Regions from separate parts of the Shewanella sp. SNU WT4 genome, predicted to be linked through region 2. Evidence: riboswitches for the same ligand, from Rfam matches in the RefSeq annotation. Region 2 holds a riboswitch; each other region holds the start of a gene.

Region 1 (3,902 bases), 1.1 Mb from region 2:
TCAAATACATTGCCGTAGTTACCGTAAAGCACGGGATAAATTTGACTTGGGTTTACACCTAAAGGATCGTAAATACCCACTAAGGTTGTCACAGGTATGCCGGTTTTTACTGGTGCTGGTGCTGTAGTGTTGGCTTCTACATAGGTTTGTTGCGCTTGATCCCATGTGGCATAGTGATAATTGCCGTCAGGTGTTTGGTTAAAGCCACTATTTAACCAAGCTTGCGTGCGGCGTGCTTGAGTTGGGTGTTCAAGGGTAAAGTTACTGACTAAACCAATTTTTTGCTTTTCACCACCGGCTTGGGCGTCATGCAAAAAGCGGAATGTCTCTAAATATGGTAATGAGGTTTCGCCGCCCGCACTTGATATCGCTGGCGCACCGCGCCAATCGATATTGCCGATAAAGCGGTTAAATACCTGATCCCAGCCCCAACCGCTTTGCATATCATGCACTGAGGCCATGCTCGGATAGTGGCTTCTGCCAAAGTTATGTCCCACTTCATGAGACCATTCATTACCTGTGGTTGCTTCCAAGGTTAAAATGCCACCACCACCGCTACCGCCATGCACTACGGTTTTGTTTGAGCCATTGTCTGGATGGGTGTAAACGCCGACATTAGTGTGCGCTGTCAGTTGGTTAAAACGGCGATTGTAGGCCTGTGAATACCCCCCTGAGGTAGTAATGCCGACGTTAGCATTATTAATACCCGTTGAAATTAACGCTTTACCAATGGCTTCGCGCATATCACCGCTATGCCAGCCACCATCAGTGTCACTGCGTTCAGTGTACACTTTGCCATTAGGCATAGTGACAGTTTCAAAATGGGCAGGGGCATATTGGCCCATCACTAATTTAGATACTGGGATTTTTTGAAAATAATCACTGGCATGTTCAGCAGTATTGTTAGCCATGGTATTGCGGCCACGTGGCTTAGTTAACATGCCCATGTCGATGTTTTGGATGACTAACTCAGGCGCGCCGCCAAAGGTAATACTGTGCTGCGCCAATTCTGAACTGCGGCCATGATTATCGATAAACTTAAGGGATAAGCCTGGGGTCATCCAATTCCATTGAAGCGGCAAGCTCCAGACATCATGGTCAAAAATGACCATTGGCCGACCGTCAACGGCGTATTGGTCAGTTTTGGGCTGATTGGCGGGCGACTGCATGATTTCGCGCGCGATAAGCTCGCCTTCAAAATACACCTCAACCCATAACTGGTTAATGTCGTTAAGCTCTGGCGTCACTAGCAGCATGGCAGCACGGTTGATCACGACATCCGGCGCATTTAACTCATCATTGCCAAAGGGGGCGGTTAAGCTGTGACTTTGCATCAAGGACACATGGGCGGCAATTTCACCATCAAGGTGATTTAAGTGGCGAATACCATCATGAAAACCCGCTTGACTGGTTTTGGTGGTGAGTGTAATCGGTTCTACGGCTACACACCCTGTGGTATTACAAGCTTCCAGGGCTAATTGATAATCAGTGTTTGGTGACAGATTACCTAGGTAGAACTCAGGGGCGGTGGCGTTAAACATTTGCGTTTTAGTTGACGGTGAACTTAAACTCAGCTGATAGTGATTACCTTCCACATGGCCTTGCCAAGTGGCAGTGGCACCAATATCAAATATGCCAGACAGGGCAAAGTCAGTAATCATAGGCGCGCTGATACACTCAGTCTTTTCAAAGCGCATTATCTTATCTTCGCTGAAACTGGGTTCTGGAAAATATTCGACAAAACAACCCTGAGTGTCGCTACTCATGCTGCCAAAATCATCATGAATGAAATAAAAACCGTAGTTATTATTCATCACTATGTCCCATTTATCATTTAAAAATGGGAACGCGGCATAATAAGGGGCTAGGGCTTCTTCGCCGCCATAAGGGAAAGGAAATTTAGGGTAATTATCATCATGCAGTTCAAAACGATAGTCGTTATAGACAATAAAGCGTTTGTTACCATCAACAATCACGCCATCATTAGCTTCACCGCGCTGTTTCATGGCTTTAATGACGCTAAACGTTTGTTCGGCAGCTTGCTGCATAGTGACTTCGGCCTGCGCCGCTAACGGCACCAATGCACTAGCTATCACTAAGGCGAGAGGGGAAAAACGAGTTTTAAACATATATCTTCCTTATTGAGCGTAGAAATTCAATAAGGCAACACGCATTACTAGACTTGCTGCATAAGGCGACAAGTCTGATACCAATGGCATCGCCGCTATCATAGGTACAAATGCCCCTTAGACCGGTGGTTTTGCGTCCCAGCCTTTCAACTGGTTTGCCTTTTTCAATGTGTCAGCAATTTTTGCTGGCGACCAATATATGGATTAATTAATCCAGTGCCAATGTAAGCATCTGCTTAACTAATTGATTTTGATGGCATTGCTGGTCTTGCTGATTCATCTTGGGCGCGCTAACCTCTAAAATAGCAGAAATGGCGCAAGTTAAGATGATGGTTTAACCATAGGCGCAAAAACCGAGATAGGCCAGGTTGCAATAAGTCGGTATAAGTTATGGAATGATTAATGACTTAAGCTATTAAATTCTTTCAAAATGAGTATGATATTGCACAATATGTTACCTAGCTTGGCTAGTTTCGGATGTAGGGCAATATGCAGCAATCAAGGATAGTTTTCCCGAAAACACGTTTACAGAAGCGCTTAGCGTTATGGCGACCATGGTTATATATGGTGCTATATACACTGGCCTTGTATAGCCTGATTCAAGTGGGGCTTGCGAGCAGTTTTGATGTCGGGGTTTGGCCTGGGGTTTGGGTTAAAGATGCCATTATTCAGCTGGTATTCGCGGCGCTATTATTTGTATTGTGCCGCAATTTTTTAGCTTGGGTCATAGTGTACACCAGCTTTACCTTAGTGCTGCAGGTCAGTAATGCGCTCAAGCTCATGATCTTAGGCAGCCCCATCATGCCTGATGACTTTAGTATCGTCGGCAATATGTTTCAGTTATTTAATGATTGGCGTTACTGGGCCTTATGGGCGGCGCTACTGATCCCATTTGGCGGCTTGATGGTCGCGATTGCTTGGCAGCGGCAGCGCACTTGGTTGCTACTGGCGTTATTGGTTGGGGCTGGATTTTTTTATGTTAATCAATCCAGTAGCTTACAAGCATGGTTTGATGTCCATGTGGGCGATAGGGTGTGGGATCAACCGGGTAACTATAAAGATCGCGGCTTGTTGCTGCATTTGACGGTAGAAGGCAGTCGCGTGATTGCGCGGGGTCAAACGAAAGTAACACAAGAGCAAGTGTTAGCCGCTAAAACCAGTATTTTCCCAGCGCAAGCCTTAGCTCCCGCCGCCAGCATTAGCGATAAGCGCAATGTTTATGTGTTATTGCTGGAATCCTTTTGGGATCCTATGGCGCTTGGCAACGTGGGCTTTAATCAAGACCCGTTTGACCCAAGGTTTCGCGATTTATGGCAAGCCACAGCCAATAGCACAGTGCTAGCGCCGGTATTTGGTGGTTATACGGCCAATAGTGAATTTGAAGCCTTATGCGGGTTTCCTGTCACCCAAAATGCGGTGTTTTTTGAGGGTTGGCTGCGCAATGAAGTGCCGTGCTTGCCGCGCTATTTATCCGATGCTGGCTATCAAACCATAGCTTCACACCCCAATCATGCGGGCTTTTGGAATCGGGTTAATGCTTATAATCGCGTAGGTTTTGATAAATACTGGTCGATTAATGATTTCCGCCAAGATGACATGAACCGCGAGTTTATGAGCGATGTGTCGTTATTTAATCAAGTGTGGGATAAAACGGCGGCTAATCGCGATAATGGCCAAGCGACGCTAAATTACATAGTCACTATTTTTGGACATTTGGATTATCCATTAAACGAGCGCCGCCCTGTGGTGATAAGCGCGACTGGCGCGAATGAG
Region 2 (3,902 bases):
GCGCTAGAGCCATGCTCTCGCAAGCATGCCAGTTGCTTGAGGGCGTCACTAAATGCAGCGGCAGCTGGCGGATAATGACAGACGATGTTTCAAGATGAATTCTTTCATGCTCTATGCCCATTAATATGAGCCAAGCCGGCGATTGCGCCGTAATAGGTAAGCTCAGCGCTAGGTTATCTATGACTTGATTGACACAAGCGCTCACTTCATCGCGATAGCGCCGCACTTGACAGACGCTTGGCCAGGCATAGTGCTGACTGTTGACATCATCCCAGCTCATTTCATCCACGCCTATGGCAAACATAGACTCAAATTCAGGGTTGATACGCTCATCAATGAGGCGAGCCAGTTTAAGTTTGTTGATATAAAAAGTGGCGGTATGGCCAAAATAAAAAATCAACGGATGACGTAACGGTTCAGCCTTAAGAAAATAGGCGTCATCGGTATTGATAAGGTCGAATAACTGCTGATATTGCTGCCAAGTATGGTTGAAATAGCGCTTAATCTCGGCGCGTTTACTTTCAACATCGGTACCATCAAGAGAAACACTTTGATTGAGTGAGGTCACGAGCAATCCTTAATCTGCGTATCCGTGTGATTGAATATACACCATAGGTGATAATGATTGATGGCGATAATGTTTACGTTTATAACATCTTAATAAACATTATCAGTTGTGGGATGGCGACTCAATCTGCTTCAGTGGATTGAGTGTTTTAAAGCCTAAATTTATTTCAATATTCAAGCATGGTTAGCGCTTAAGCGTTAGTCGGCCTAAACCAGTAGATAGTGGCGATTAGTTGTTGTTTTAGCATGAAGTTAGCGAGCGAAAGGTTCGGTAGATGTGGGTTATTTGCTTTTATAAGTAAATGATTTGAGTGCGAATTATGCTATTAATCATATTTAAGCATGGTTTTAAGCTTATTTTAAGATTAAAGGTGACAATCATAACTACTTAGAGCCAAGCTTGTTGCGGCTCAAGTTATTGTAAAGGCTGATTCATCTTGTCATGAAGCTGCTTGCGATAAAGGCAAAATGCGTGAAAGCGCATGACGCAAAACCTCCGGTCTAAGTGGTGAAACCATAAGATAGCGGGGCTTCCACAGGTAGTGTTCGAGTGCAAAAACTCGCGTTACCTGTTTCTATTTGAAACGGGAAATAATGATGATAAAGAAATTAACACTGAGTGCGTTAGTCTTGGCTCTGACTGGGCTAGCTCAGCCGCTACAGGCGCAAATGGTAAACCCTGAAGCCGGTGTCGTCGTAGGCTACTGGCATAACTGGTGTGATGGCAGCGGTTACAAAGGTGGCGTAGCGCCATGCGTTAAACTAAGCGACGTTAACCCTATGTATAACGTCGTCGACATCTCTTTTATGAAGGTCTATGACACAGCTGAAGGTCGTATTCCTACCTTTCGTTTAGACCCGCAAGTGGGTTTATCAGAAGCAGAATTTATTGCTGAAATTGCCGAATTAAACCGTCAAGGCCGCGCCGTATTATTAGCCTTAGGTGGCGCCGATGCCCATATCGAATTAAAAATCGGTGATGAACAAGCCTTTGCTGATGAACTGATTCGTCTTACCGATATCTACGGTTTTGATGGTTTAGATATAGATTTAGAGCAAGCCGCGGTGACTGCTGCTGATAACCAGACGGTTATCCCAGCGGCGTTAATCATGGTGAAAGAGCACTACCGCGCTCAAGGTAAAAACTTCTTAATTACCATGGCTCCAGAATTCCCATACCTGACAACGGGTGGCAAATACGTTCCTTATTTAGAGCGTTTAGAAGGCTACTACGACTGGATCAACCCGCAGTTTTATAACCAAGGTGGCGATGGTATCTGGATTGATGGGGTAGGTTGGGTTGCTCAAAACAACGATGAACTCAAGCAAGAGTTTATCTACTACATTGCGGATTCATTAATTAACGGCAGTCGCAGTTTTTATAAGATCCCTCACGACAAGTTAGTGTTTGGTATCCCAACCAGCAACGATGCCGCGGCCACTGGCTATGTTAAAAATCCACAGCATTTATACAGCGCTTTTGAAGCCTTGAAAAACCAAGGTCAGCCGCTGCGTGGTGTTATGACTTGGTCTGTTAACTGGGATATGGGGCGTGATGCGGCTGGTAATGAATACAATGAGTCCTTCATTAAGGCTTATGGCCCATTTGTACACAGCCAAGTGCCGCCAGTACCAGAAGCGGGTAAGCCAGTATTCACAGGCTTAGGTCATGCGCGCGTGCTGCATGCCACAACATTTGATCCTATGGCAGGCGTGACTGCTATGGATACCGAAAATGGTGATTTAACCTCGCGCATTGTGATTGAAGGCCAAGTTGATACCAACACCTTAGGTGAATATGTACTGACTTATCGCGTCAGTGATAATGATGACAACGAAACTGTTGATGCCCGCAAAATTGAAGTTTATAGCGTGAAGCCTGTCTTTAGTGGATTAGATAATCGCGTCGTGCCATTAGGCGCCGCATTTGATCCCTTAGCTGATGTGACGGCATTTGATGCGGAAGATGGTGATCTTACTGCTCAAATTCAGGTTTCTGGCAAAGTGGATGTGAATACTGTCGGCCGCTACAGCTTAACTTACTCAGTGACAGACAATGCTGGTCAACAAGTGACAGCCTCGCGTCAAGTGCGCGTGACTGATGACTCGCTGGTGTGTGGTAATGCCTGGCAGGCGGATAAAGTCTATTTAGCTGATGAAGTGGTTAGCCATCAGGGTAAGAGCTGGAGCGCTGGCTGGTGGACCCAAGGTGATGAGCCTGGTAGCACAGGTGAGTGGGGCGTGTGGCGCGTTGCTGGCGATAGCGATTGTGACGGCGGTGTATCGCCTGAACTGCCAAAGTTAAGCGTTTCACTTAGCGGTATCGCTGCTGAGTATCACATCAAAGATGGCGCCGTGGATTTAGCGGTGACTGTTAAAACTAACCGCAGCGCTATGGTTACTATGAAAGTGACCGATACTGGCGGAATGATAGTTAACGGTGGCGATTTCGCCGCGCAAATTGCAGCAGAGCAAACGGTAAATCTGTCTTTAGCACAAGTTATTGCTGGTGAGTATCGCCTGCAATTGGCGGCAACTGATACTGATGGTAACGAGTCTAAGCAAGCCTTTACGCTGATGCTGAAAGAAAGCGAGCCTTTGCCACCGGGTGATTATCCAGCTTATGTGGCTGGTACCCAGTATGCCGCTGGTGACATGGTTACAGGTAGCGATGGCAATATTTACCAGTGTAAGCCTTGGCCATATACCGCTTGGTGTGCAAGCGCTGCTTACGCGCCAGGTGCCAGTGCTTATTGGATGGATGCTTGGGACGCGCGTTAATCCCGCGAGTCTAACTATCAATAAATACTGCTGTTAATTAAAGCCGCCCTCGGGCGGCTTTTTTGTGGCCGAGAGTTAAGTATTCATGCGGGCTAAGCCTTGCGCATATTTAAGTCGCTAATGTTCTGCACTCTGTTTTTAATCTGCTTTATAAGCTGTTGTTTTAGTAAAACATGTTATGAATATGACGCTTTATTTTGGTCAAACTTGATGTTAACGTGCTGTGGGTTTTATGTTGAATTGGTGGTGGTCGCTATGAAGTTCACTCATATAGTCGGATATCCAATCGCCATAAGCTTAAGCTTAGGTTTGGGCTTGGTCGGCGCCGAGTTAATGGATGCTAAGTTAGCGGCGTCTATGCCAGCGCCATCGATTCTTGCCGAGCAAAGTGTTGATGCTATTGAGATTGCGCGCCTGCAGCAAGAAGTGGCTATGCAGCAGCAAGAAATTGAATGGTTACTGCGCATGGTCAAAGCTGGGCTAAGCGGTGATATGGCAGGCCACATGCAAGCTTATCGCGCTAAACCTAGCGACAATCTTGCGCCGCAACCGAG
Region 3 (3,902 bases), 1.7 Mb from region 2:
TTTCAGAGTCGTTATTTAAAACCTTAAAATACCGACCACAGTGGCCAAAATCGGGTTTTAGCAGTTTAGCTGGCGCAAGAGAATGGGTTGAGAAGTTTGTGAAGTGGTACAACGATGAGCATAAACACAGCCAGCTCAATTTTGTCTCACCAGGACAACGTCATGCTCAGCTAGATAACGCGATTTTAGCCAAGCGTAAGGAAGTGCTTGAAGCGGCAAAGGCAAGAAGACCGACTCGCTGGTCTAAAGACGTGAGAAATTGTGAGGCGGTTGGAGCCGTGACCCTAAACCCAGATAAAGCACCAATAGAAGGCGTAATAAATGCAGCTTAATATTTAAGCAAAGAGTGACAACTATCTTGAAAAACACCGACTCCCTCTTGTGGCTTTTGAATAGCAGCCCAAGGATCATGAATGGCTAGCTCAAAATTAGCGCGACCTTCACATGCTTTTTGCAAGGCTTGAAAGCTACCTTCAATACTTTTAAGGCTGTCATTAATGCCATCACCACCACACATAGGGGTAAAGCCATATAACAGGTGGGTTAGGTTTTTAGAAGGCATCTTATCAACTGGGAATTGGCGACCGTACACCCCCCACTCAACAAAATACGACCCAACAACCTTGTCAGTTTTATTAACGTATGGGCGGTTATTTTCAAGCATCTTAGTTTCAAGAGGCGCTAAATGGCTACCGTCAGTATCAGCAACGATAATTTCTTTAGTTTGGCTATAAGAGCAACCTTCATCATTACACAAGGCCACACGCATTTGATAGCGACCACCTTTTTTTACATCAAATGTAGCCTCACCTGCTGCGACAGAAATTCCTTTCCAAACTTCCTCACCGTCTAAGTACACCTTAGCAGTGTCACCGAGTTCACCATTCCATAAGTTCCAATTAACGGTAACTTTAGCAGCATCTTTAACCGTAACAAGTTTGTTGTAGGCGCTGGTTGATTGGTCGATATCGATGATTGCAAATTTTGTTTCACCCCAACCTAAAGTTGGCGTACCAGGCAGAGCCGCAAATGTATTTGCTGATAGCATAGAAGCAACAAAAATCGCTGCGGTGGATAGTTTAGTTTTCAAAGAATATTCCTTATTAGACAATGCAAATAAGGCAAACAAAGTGCGTAAGCAAGCAAATTAAATTGCTATGATTTTGGCGTCCCCGCTATCTTAGGTTTCCCCTTAGACCGGAAGCTTTGCGTCCCAGCCTTTCGACTGGTTTGCCTTTTTCTATAAAATCAGACATTAACGTAAGATTTGTAGCTATAGTAACATACTGTAACAGTAATATGAGAGCTTGATTTTTTTGGGAAAACAATAAATCGTGACCTACACCACAATAATAAATGACTCTCGATTTCCCAGCCCTACGTTACTAAAAATTAGGCTTTTTATCACATTGCCTGCCAATGAATCTGTTACAATTTATTTAGAGAAAATGCGTCATAATAAAGTACTGGTATTTTCATTGAATCACTTTTGGAATTGAGGAACTTTTATTGTAATTAGGCGAGATTGGTGTAACGGCTTATGAAGAACATCTCATAATTAGTTTACTGTGATTCCGATAAGTCATGGAGGCTCATTAGCCTAAAAGAAATAACAAAAGGGCTAGTCACTTAGTGACTAGCCCTTAATAAAAATAGCCGTTATGACAAACCAACCTGTATCACATCACTTAGCCTTGCTGGCGCTCTAGCGCTTCACAGGCTGCAGCGGTAAATACCACGTCAGTTGAGCTATTCAAGGCGGTTTCTGCCGCATCTTGAATAACACCTATGATAAAGCCTACAGCAACTACTTGCATGGCTACATCATTACTAATACCAAATAAGCTACAAGCTAATGGGATAAGTAGCAGCGAGCCACCCGCCACACCTGATGCGCCGCACGCCGATACTGCCGCGACCACACTTAATAACAGCGCAGTAAAGATATCAACTTGAATACCTAAGGTGTGCACTGCCGCTAAGGTCAGCACAGTAATAGTAATCGCCGCGCCGCCCATGTTAATGGTGGCACCTAATGGAATAGAGACTGAGTAAGTATCTTCATGCAGCTTAAGCTTGGAGCAAAGTGCCATGTTCACTGGAATGTTGGCCGCACTTGAGCGGGTAAAGAAGGCGGTGATACCACTTTCACGTAAGCACTGAAACACCAGTGGATAAGGGTTACGGCGAATTTTAGCAAATACGATTAATGGGTTAACTACTAATGCCATAATAGCCATCACGCCAAGTAACACAGCCAACAAATGGGCATAACCCGCTAACGCTGAAAAACCTGTTTGCGCGAAGGTGGCAGACACTAAACCAAAAATACCAAGTGGCGCTAAACGGATAATAAAACGCACCATCTGCGAAATACTGTGGCTCATATCGGCAAACACTTGTTTAGTCGACTGTGACGCTTGCGCTAAGGCAAAACCTAGACCCACACCCCAAGTAAGAATACCAATATAGTTACCAGTTAACAGTGCATTGACTGGGTTATCGACCAACTTGAACAGCAAGGTGTGCAGCACCTCACTTATGCCTTGTGGCGGCGTAGTGCCGGTTGCCGCGTTAATCAGTACTAAATCTGTTGGGAATAAAAAGCTCATTGCCACGGCAGTTAAGGCGGCGGTGAAGGTACCAAATAAATACAAGATCACAATTGGGCGCATGGCGGTTTTACTATTTTGCTTGTGGTTAGCAATCGATGCCGCCACCAAAATAAACACCAGCAAAGGAGCTATGGCTTTTAACGCGCCCACAAACAAGTCACCTAAAATAGAGGCGTGTGCCGCACCTTCTGGTGACCATGTGGCTAGCGCAACGCCGGCGATTATCCCCACTAAAATTTGCAATACCAAATTGCCATTGGCAATGCGGTAAAAAAATGAATCATTCTTATTCATGACTTAGGCCCAATCTTGTTATCGTTATGTTATTAATGTCGCGATGATAAACTGGCTTAAGCAGCAAAACGCTGCACTTTGTTTATGGCGAGTCTAGTTTTGTAACTAATGTCTTAGCCCTTGTCTAGCCTAGATCCCAATTAACTCACCATATTGCTGAAAATTAGCCGCTAGCGCCTGATTTCTGTGATATTTATCGCGGATCGCTGGTACCTAGTTAAAGATTGGTTAATGTAGCAGACCATTAACCACATAAAACCACAGTGCGCTTAGGCTAATACTTGAGACCAAGTGTTACAAAATTGTCAAAACGACGCTCACAAGAAAATATAAAGGGCACCCGATTAAGGTGCCCTTTAAGGAATACTCACAGTAAAGCTAGTTTAGATTTACATCACTGCGTTTTACATAATTGCGATTTACTGCAATTGATAAACCACATCAAAGGCAAATTGATCCCAACCATCGCGGCTAAATGCATTGGCATTGACATTGCGTACTTGGCTAATAGCGTGCACAGGCGCTGCGCCTTGCTCAATCAAGTATTGCGCCATCACTAAGCAAGTACAGTCTTGACCTGAGCCGCAGTGGATTAATACCACTAGACCATCGTCGCAAGCTTGCTTGATAAAGGCGATAACTGCTGGCAGGTGTGCCACAACATCTTCTAAATCTTGCGCGCTCGGGGTAATAGCATCCGGTAACGCAATGCACTCATAGCGAATGCCTGCGGCGCGAATACGCTCAGCGTCAGCGGCATCACCATCAATAACTGAAATAATTGCACCAATTCCGGCGTCTTTCAGTTCACCGATATTCCATGGGTTAAGGGTTGGGCCACTGCGTCCGGCAATCTGACCTTCCACTAACCAAAACATATGCAGCATAAACCACTCTGTTCAGTGAAGGAAAAACGCTACTATGCCAGCGCTTTGAAAAATCGGTTAGGATCCAGAGCGCATTTTTGGTTTCTTTTTGCGCTTTTGCGAGCTT
Region 4 (3,902 bases), 1.7 Mb from region 2:
AGCTCAAGGCTTAATGCTTGCTCTGGTTGAGTAGATTGAAAGATAAAATCATCATCCTCATCATGTTCAAACGCATTCTCAGTGCCGTCATCATCAGAAGCTTTATTGTACTGCTCAGCCAATTTTCGCTCAAAAAATGCCTGAAACTTCGCCGGTTCATCAATAAATTCATACAGCTGCGCATTGTCTATATCTAAATCAAAGCCAAGCATAGATTCTAACTCTTCACGAAAAGCATCAAGCTCGTGCTGACCTATCTCTTGCTTAGGCAACGTGGTTTGAAAAGCAATAAGCAAGCTAGTTAAGTTATTGCGTATTTCGTTAGTATTGATAGGGTTAAACGGATTCGATTCAATAATTCTTAATTCTTCTTCGATCCATTCTAGCAACACCTCTCTTTGACGACCCTTAATAGATTTACGCGGCACAAAAGTCAATAAATGACACACCCATTTGGCTGAGGCATCACATACTAGCTGCTCTTTTTCAAGTAATTTCGAGGTGAACTCGTGGTAAAAAAGCTCTAATTTGGTTCGATATCGTTTATTCCTTAATTGTTTTTTTTCGAAGTCTTGCCACAATTTTCCTAGTTTTTCCCTACGGTTACATGATTTACTTGGAACCGAAGGATTGATAATGTTCATTAATGACATAAATATTTTCTTCTGATGAAATGTTTACAACCCAAAATGCATAAACTCGCCAAACTTGCTAAAAATGTAGACGGTTGACGGCACGTTCAATAACAGCTTTTACACTCTTGCAAATTAAAGCAATCTACCTTCAGCATCGTACGTCCCTTGCACAGAGGAAACCCTGACGATTTACCAATAAATTACCAAATTAGGGTGGAAGCACATCTTGTTGCATGAGCAAATGGTTTCGCCAAAAACTACACTTGGATAACAAGATGCGCCAAGCTAATATCCTACAACATTCTTTACACCAATTCTGCCCAGACCTTCACCTTTACTTAATCGATTTGAAAATGCGGATTTTAACATCTGAAAATTGTTGTCATTGATCCGCGAAATCCCCCTGTTTTCGGCAGTCTTTCTTTAAAAAATTGAGTCAGAGCAGCCCTAAAGTCGCGCTTAGTTTTAAAATAAACACTATTTCTGGCATGCTCATTCATCACCTTCCACGGCCTCTCTATCGGGTTCAGATTTGGGCTGTAAGGCAGAAAATGACGCAGCGCTATCATAAGCAACGCAGCCATTTCTTTGACCTTCGTTGAGCGGTGATATCCTGCGCCATCTAAATAATCGAGTTAATTCTTAAGCTCCTGTCTATGACCCCCCTCCCTCAAGTCCATGAAGTATTACAAGCAAGGTGTAATTCGCTAGTCTCTTACGGAACAAGTGTTCGGAACAAGCAGAATACGCAACGATAATATCTCGATGTGATCGCGACCTCTATGTTACATCTAGATGAATGTGCGCTGACTAACAAAAACAAATTAAATTAAACCATACCAATCAATTACATAGGCAGAGATCACCATTGACACCAGATTAATTATTCCATATATTAATCATCAGCTAAAATTGCTGACACATTGAAAAAGGCAAACCAGTTGAAAGGCTGGGACGCAAAACCACCGGTCTAAGGGGCGTTTGTACCTATGATAGCGGGGATGCCATTGGTATCAGACTTGTCGCCTTGTGCGGCAAGTCTAGTAATGCGTGTTGCCTTATTGAATTTCTATGCTCAATAAGGAAGATATATGTTTAAAACTCGTTTCTCCCCTCTCGCCTTAGTGATAGCTAGTGCATTGGTGCCGTTAGCGGCGCAGGCCGAAGTCACTATGCAGCAAGCTGCCGAACAAACGTTTAGCGTCATTAAAGCCATGAAACAGCGCGGTGAAGCTAATGATGGCGTGATTGTTGATGGTAACAAACGCTTTATTGTCTATAACGACTATCGTTTTGAACTGCATGATGATAATTACCCTAAATTTCCTTTCCCTTATGGCGGCGAAGAAGCCCTAGCCCCTTATTATGCCGCGTTCCCATTTTTAAATGATAAATGGGACATAGTGATGAATAATAACTACGGTTTTTATTTCATTCATGATGATTTTGGCAGCATGAGTAGCGACACTCAGGGTTGTTTTGTCGAATATTTTCCAGAACCCAGTTTCAGCGAAGATAAGATAATGCGCTTTGAAAAGACTGAGTGTATCAGCGCGCCTATGATTACTGACTTTGCCCTGTCTGGCATATTTGATATTGGTGCCACTGCCACTTGGCAAGGCCATGTGGAAGGTAATCACTATCAGCTGAGTTTAAGTTCACCGTCAACTAAAACGCAAATGTTTAACGCCACCGCCCCTGAGTTCTACCTAGGTAATCTGTCACCAAACACTGATTATCAATTAGCCCTGGAAGCTTGTAATACCACAGGGTGTGTAGCCGTAGAACCGATTACACTCACCACCAAAACCAGTCAAGCGGGTTTTCATGATGGTATTCGCCACTTAAATCACCTTGATGGTGAAATTGCCGCCCATGTGTCCTTGATGCAAAGTCACAGCTTAACCGCCCCCTTTGGCAATGATGAGTTAAATGCGCCGGATGTCGTGATCAACCGTGCTGCCATGCTGCTAGTGACGCCAGAGCTTAACGACATTAACCAGTTATGGGTTGAGGTGTATTTTGAAGGCGAGCTTATCGCGCGCGAAATCATGCAGTCGCCCGCCAATCAGCCCAAAACTGACCAATACGCCGTTGACGGTCGGCCAATGGTCATTTTTGGCCATGATGTCTGGAGCTTGCCGCTTCAATGGAATTGGATGACCCCAGGCTTATCCCTTAAGTTTATCGATAATCATGGCCGCAGTTCAGAATTGGCGCAGCACAGTATTACCTTTGGCGGCGCGCCTGAGTTAGTCATCCAAAACATCGACATGGGCATGTTAACTAAGCCACGTGGCCGCAATACCATGGCTAACAATACTGCTGAACATGCCAGTGATTATTTTCAAAAAATCCCAGTATCTAAATTAGTGATGGGCCAATATGCCCCTGCCCATTTTGAAACTGTCACTATGCCTAATGGCAAAGTGTACACTGAACGCAGTGACACTGATGGTGGCTGGCATAGCGGTGATATGCGCGAAGCCATTGGTAAAGCGTTAATTTCAACGGGTATTAATAATGCTAACGTCGGCATTACTACCTCAGGGGGGTATTCACAGGCCTACAATCGCCGTTTTAACCAACTGACAGCGCACACTAATGTCGGCGTTTACACCCATCCAGACAATGGCTCAAACAAAACCGTAGTGCATGGCGGTAGCGGTGGTGGTGGCATTTTAACCTTGGAAGCAACCACAGGTAATGAATGGTCTCATGAAGTGGGACATAACTTTGGCAGAAGCCACTATCCGAGCATGGCCTCAGTGCATGATATGCAAAGCGGTTGGGGCTGGGATCAGGTATTTAACCGCTTTATCGGCAATATCGATTGGCGCGGTGCGCCAGCGATATCAAGTGCGGGCGGCGAAACCTCATTACCATATTTAGAGACATTCCGCTTTTTGCATGACGCCCAAGCCGGTGGTGAAAAGCAAAAAATTGGTTTAGTCAGTAACTTTACCCTTGAACACCCAACTCAAGCACGCCGCACGCAAGCTTGGTTAAATAGTGGCTTTAACCAAACACCTGACGGTAATTATCACTATGCCACATGGGATCAAGCGCAACAAACCTATGTAGAAGCCAACACTACAGCACCAGCACCAGTAAAAACCGGCATACCTGTGACAACCTTAGTGGGTATTTACGATCCTACGGGTGTGAACCCAAGTCAGATTTATCCAGTACTTTACGGCAACTACGGAAATGTGTTTGATTTACCACCCGCAACCGATTATGAAGCACCTGACTCAGGTCCAAGCA

Evidence for each region. A riboswitch is a leader RNA that binds a small molecule or an ion and turns the genes downstream of it on or off. The one in region 2 is predicted to bind cyclic di-GMP.
Region 1: it holds a riboswitch for cyclic di-GMP, as region 2 does, so the genes downstream of both, FJQ87_RS07915 (M66 family metalloprotease) here and FJQ87_RS03050 (immunoglobulin-like domain-containing protein) in region 2, are expected to answer to the same signal.
Region 3: it holds a riboswitch for cyclic di-GMP, as region 2 does, so the genes downstream of both, FJQ87_RS13440 (chitinase N-terminal domain-containing protein) here and FJQ87_RS03050 (immunoglobulin-like domain-containing protein) in region 2, are expected to answer to the same signal.
Region 4: it holds a riboswitch for cyclic di-GMP, as region 2 does, so the genes downstream of both, FJQ87_RS13775 (M66 family metalloprotease) here and FJQ87_RS03050 (immunoglobulin-like domain-containing protein) in region 2, are expected to answer to the same signal.

The regions. Positions count from the first base shown of each region.
Region 1 is NZ_CP041151.1:1,760,051-1,763,952, forward strand. It holds gene FJQ87_RS07915 (M66 family metalloprotease) at 1-2,129, opposite strand, end outside; cyclic di-GMP riboswitch class I at 2,212-2,299, opposite strand; gene FJQ87_RS07920 (LTA synthase family protein) at 2,619-3,902, shown strand, end outside.
Region 2 is NZ_CP041151.1:675,641-679,542, forward strand. It holds gene ovoA (5-histidylcysteine sulfoxide synthase) at 1-568, opposite strand, end outside; cyclic di-GMP riboswitch class I at 1,020-1,105, shown strand; gene FJQ87_RS03050 (immunoglobulin-like domain-containing protein) at 1,162-3,348, shown strand; gene FJQ87_RS03055 (hypothetical protein) at 3,604-3,902, shown strand, end outside.
Region 3 is NZ_CP041151.1:3,016,892-3,020,793, forward strand. It holds one part of gene FJQ87_RS13435 (IS3 family transposase) at 1-332, shown strand, start outside; partial or broken gene FJQ87_RS13440 (chitinase N-terminal domain-containing protein) at 335-1,048, opposite strand; cyclic di-GMP riboswitch class I at 1,163-1,245, opposite strand; gene sstT (serine/threonine transporter SstT) at 1,689-2,909, opposite strand; gene FJQ87_RS13450 (dual specificity protein phosphatase family protein) at 3,329-3,796, opposite strand; gene FJQ87_RS13455 (DEAD/DEAH box helicase) at 3,854-3,902, opposite strand, start outside.
Region 4 is NZ_CP041151.1:3,068,463-3,072,364, forward strand. It holds gene FJQ87_RS13765 (J domain-containing protein) at 1-653, opposite strand, end outside; partial or broken gene FJQ87_RS13770 (transposase) at 1,002-1,261, opposite strand; cyclic di-GMP riboswitch class I at 1,557-1,644, shown strand; gene FJQ87_RS13775 (M66 family metalloprotease) at 1,727-3,902, shown strand, end outside.